DNA from 2 places in the Brevibacterium sediminis genome. Region 1 is predicted to be linked to the other one. Evidence: predicted binding sites of a transcription regulator. Region 1 holds the regulator's gene; the other holds the start of a gene.
The links. Region 1 encodes HrcA, which represses chaperone genes, less so after heat shock. Its sites were predicted from a motif close to TTNGCACTCGNNNNNNNCGAGTGCNAA; they were not measured.
Positions count from the first base shown of each region.

Region 1 (2,178 bases):
CACATCGTAGGCCAGTGAGATGGCTTTGAATTCGTCTTCGTGACCGGGATTGACGTCCGGGTGGTACTTGCGTGCCAGCTTCCGGTACGACGACTTGATCTCAGCCGCGGAAGCGTCTTTGGACACTCCGAGTGTTTCATAGTGATCGGCCACAGAAACTTCTCTCTCCCTGACGTAGTGGTCTTCTCTGTTCGTGGTGGTGGCTGCGCTGCTGCGCGGTGCTCACCGGTTCTGCGCTGCCCGTCTGCGGGTGCCCCTGGTCGATGTCAAGAGACCTACCCTCGATCGAGGATCGAGGACACGTATTTGGCGACGGCACGGACTGCCGAGATCGTCGTCGGATAGTCCATTCGGGTCGGGCCGAGCACTGCCAGTCTGGCCGAGGAACCCGCGTCATGACCATATTCGGCGGCGACGACGGAAGTCGAGCTGAATGATTCGTGAGTATTCTCACGCCCGATGCGCACGCTGATCTCCTCGTGGTCTTCTGCCATCGAGGTGAGCAGCCTGAGCAGGACGACCTGTTCTTCGAAGGCTTCGAGGATCGGGGCCATCTTCTCTCCGAATTCGCTTCCGGAGCGGGCGAGGTTCGCGGTGCCGGCCATGATGATGCGCTCTTCACGCGTCGCGGCCACGAGGTCGACGACGGCGGCTCTGACCTGTTTGAGCCCGGAGTCGTCACGGGCGGTCGGCTCACTCGATTCGGTGGCGGTCGCCTCGGCGGCGGGGGCCGATCCGAAGACCTGCGCGAGTGTGCGTCCGGCGAATTCGGCGTTGATCTGATCGCGCAGTCCGCGGGCGGCGTCTTCGTCGAGCGGGCTCGGGGTGATCACGGTCTTCTGCTCGACCTGGCCGGCATCGGTGATGAGGACGACGAGGATCCGGCCGGGTCCGAGACCGACGATCTCGATGTGCTTGATGCGCGCCCGCGACACCGTCGGGTATTGGATGAGCGCGACCTGTCGGGTGAGGCCGGAGAGGACGCGGACGGTGCGGTCGAGCATCTCGTCGAGATCGACGTCGCCGTCGATGAGCTGGAAGATCGCGCGCCGCTCGGCGGTGGTCAGCGGTTTGAACTCGTCGATCCGGTCGACGAACATCCGGTAGCCGAGGTCGGTGGGGATCCGTCCGGCAGAGGTGTGGGGCTGGGCGATATAGCCCTCTTGTTCGAGCGCGGCCATATCGTTGCGGATCGTGGCGGGAGAGACGCCGAGGGTGTGGCGCTGGACGATCGCCTTCGATCCCACGGGTTCGTTGGTGGCGACGAAGTCCTCGACGATGGCGCGCAGCACCTGTGCACGTCTGCTGTCGTTCATCGCGGATCTCCTCTCCGTCTCGCCGATCCATCGCGGTCCCGTGCCTGCGCTTGGCACTCTGTGAGTCTGAGTGCCAATTCTACGCCTCTCGTTCCCGGAATTCATTTCAGGGGTGGCCTGCGGGTCTGCGCGCCTGCGGGACCGTCCTTGATTATGGTGGGTGCCCGTGAATGCTTTTGATCGATATGGTCCCGATGTGCTCTCCGGTTCCTCCCCGTCGTCGCACCGCCCGAAGAAGTCCCGTCAGGTCGAGCTCGGCCTGGGCATGGTTCTCGAGGATGCGATGAGCGGCTATGTCGGCGCTGTCGTCGGCGCGGAGAAGACCACGGCCGGTGTCGTCGTCAAGCTCGAAGATCGCGTCGGCAAGGTACGTGCCTTTCCCCTGGGGCCGGGCTTCCTCCTCGAGGGTCAGCCCGTCGATGTGCAGCTGCCGAAGAAGAAGGCGCAGCAGCCCGGACGGACGGCCTCGGGATCTCGCGCCGTGGTCGGCGCGAAGGCTCGGGTGGCCCGTGGGTCGCGGATCTGGGTCGAGGGCAAGCACGACGCCGAACTCGTCGAGAAGATCTGGGGCGATGATCTGCGCATCGAAGGCGTCGTCGTCGAACCCCTGGGCGGTCTCGATGATGTCGCCGACAAGCTCGAGGCCTTCGGTCCGGATCGAGACCATCGGGTCGGTGTCCTCGCCGACCATCTGGTGAGCGGGACGAAGGAATCGAAGATCGCCGAGGCGGTCCGTGCCGATCCGCGCTACCGCGATGTCGTCCACATCATCGGTCACCCGTACGTCGATATCTGGCAGGCGGTGAAACCCCATGTCGTCGGCATCCGCGAATGGCCGGTCGTCCCCCGCGGTGAGGATTGG
Region 1 covers NZ_JAHQRN010000001.1:869,877-872,054, forward strand. Annotated here, with positions in the region: gene dnaJ (molecular chaperone DnaJ) at 1-153, opposite strand, end outside; gene hrcA (heat-inducible transcriptional repressor HrcA) at 276-1,316, opposite strand; gene KTJ89_RS04050 (DUF3097 family protein) at 1,477-2,178, shown strand, end outside.

Region 2 (2,178 bases), on a different contig from region 1:
CGGCCAGCTTGGCCAGACGCTCCTGCAGCTTCTCACGGTCGTAGTCGGAGTCCGAGTTCTCGATCTCGGCGCGGATCTGAGCGACCCGTCCGGCGATCTCCTCGGCGTCTCCGGCACCCTCGACGATGGTGGTCTCGTCCTTGGTGATGACGACCTTGCGGGCGGTGCCCAGCAGATCGGTGGTCACGCTGTCGAGCTTGAGCCCGACTTCCTCGGACACGACCTGGCCACCGGTGAGGATGGCGATGTCGGCGAGCTGAGCCTTGCGACGGTCACCGAAGCCCGGAGCCTTGACGGCCACGGACTTGAAGGTGCCCTTGAGCTTGTTCAGCACCAGGACGGCCAGGGCTTCGCCCTCGACGTCTTCGGCGATGATGAACAGCGGCTTGTTGGACTGCTGGACCTTCTCGAGGACGGGCAACAGGTCCTTCACGTTCGAGATCTTGGAGTTGACGATGAGGATGTAGGGATCCTCAAGGACAGCTTCCTGGCGATCGGTGTCGGTGACGAAGTAACCGGAGATGTAGCCCTTGTCGAAGCGCATACCCTCGGTCAGTTCGAGCTCGAGTCCGAAGGTGTTGGACTCCTCGACGGTGACGACGCCTTCCTTGCCGACCTTGTCGATGGCCTCGGCGATCAGTTCACCGATTGCGGGATCTCCGGCGGAGATGCCAGCGGTAGCGGCGATCTGTTCCTTGGTCTCGATGTCGATGGCGTTGTTCAGCAGGACGTTCGTGACGGCCTCAACGGCCTTCTCGATACCGCGCTTGAGGCTGAGCGGATCAGCACCGGCTGCCACGTTGCGCAGACCTTCGCGGACGAGAGCCTGTGCGAGCACGGTAGCGGTGGTGGTTCCGTCGCCTGCGACGTCATCAGTCTTCTTGGCGACTTCCTTGACGAGCTCGGCGCCGATCTTCTCGTAGGGGTCCTCGAGTTCGATCTCCTTGGCAATGGAGACGCCATCGTTGGTGATGGTAGGTGCGCCCCACTGCTTTTCGAGCACGACATTGCGACCGCGGGGTCCAAGGGTCACCTTGACCGCGTCCGCAAGCTGGTTGAGGCCAGCTTCGAGTCCTCGACGAGCTTCTTCGTCGAATGCAATCATCTTTGCCATAGTGGCTTAGATCCTCCCTGATGGAGTGGAGTGGGAATCCAGAGCAGTCGTCAACGCCCGCGACGGCAGAGAGTGTGTCCGCATGTTCCATTCCACATATGGACCACGCTCTCGAGACGACTGGTGGGAACCCATCGGTTTTCACCAGTACTAGATTTAGCACTCTCCCCATGCGAGTGCAAATGTTTGTCGCCCGCCAAGATGGGCGAGGGCAGTTCAGATCCGCGAGTTGTCGGCGCGCGATGGAGGCGCAGCGGGCAGTTCGGCCCAGCGCGAAACGCTTGGCGCAGGCCCGATTGCCCACGATTTCGAACAGCCCAGTTTAGGGCGAGTAGCCCTGTTTTCAACATGGGCTGCTCAACTCACACTGGGCTGAATCGAAGTCCAAGCGCACGGGTGCACCCGACGCGGCCCCCGCGCCCCGCGGGCACTGAAAAGCGCCGAGCAGTTGCCTGCTCGGCGCTTCCCCCGTGCGATTGGTGCCGGTCGGCCCGAAGGCCGTTCCGACTCCCCGCCGCAGCGGATCAGAAAACTGTGCTGACAGCAGCCAGTCTCAGAGGAGGGTGACGGACTCCGCCTGAGGACCCTTTTGTCCTTCTCCAACTTCGAACTGAACCTGCTGGCCCTCTTCGAGAGAGCGGTAGCCGTCCATCTGGATTGCGCTCCAGTGAACGAACACGTCCTGGTTGTCGCCTTCAAGGGTGATGAATCCATAGCCCTTTTCAGCGTTGAACCACTTGACGGTACCTTGTGCCATTACTTCTCCATACAGTGCAGTGCCATTGAAATCCCGCATCGCAGCCGCGATCAGATGACCCCACCCGAGATACGGAAGCTAGTAAAACTCAACTGACCCCGCGACTTCTCTCATTGACCTCTAGAGAATAATCTCGGTGAAGCACGAATAGAACACAAGGTGCTGTGCTTGCCTAGCTGTTGCAACTCTACCGCAGGCGCGCATCCCACCTAGAGCGGTTCAACACTGTTATAGATTCGTTACCTAAGGGTTTCTGCCCTGTTCACAGCGGGGATCGCGGCAAATGAAATCAGACCATTCGGTCAGG
Region 2 covers NZ_JAHQRN010000003.1:323,191-325,368, reverse strand. Annotated here, with positions in the region: gene groL (chaperonin GroEL) at 1-1,114, opposite strand, end outside; gene KTJ89_RS08785 (cold-shock protein) at 1,668-1,871, opposite strand.
Region 2: groL (chaperonin GroEL) is a predicted target of HrcA. The motif match lies at 1,271-1,297, and genes of this name have one in related genera.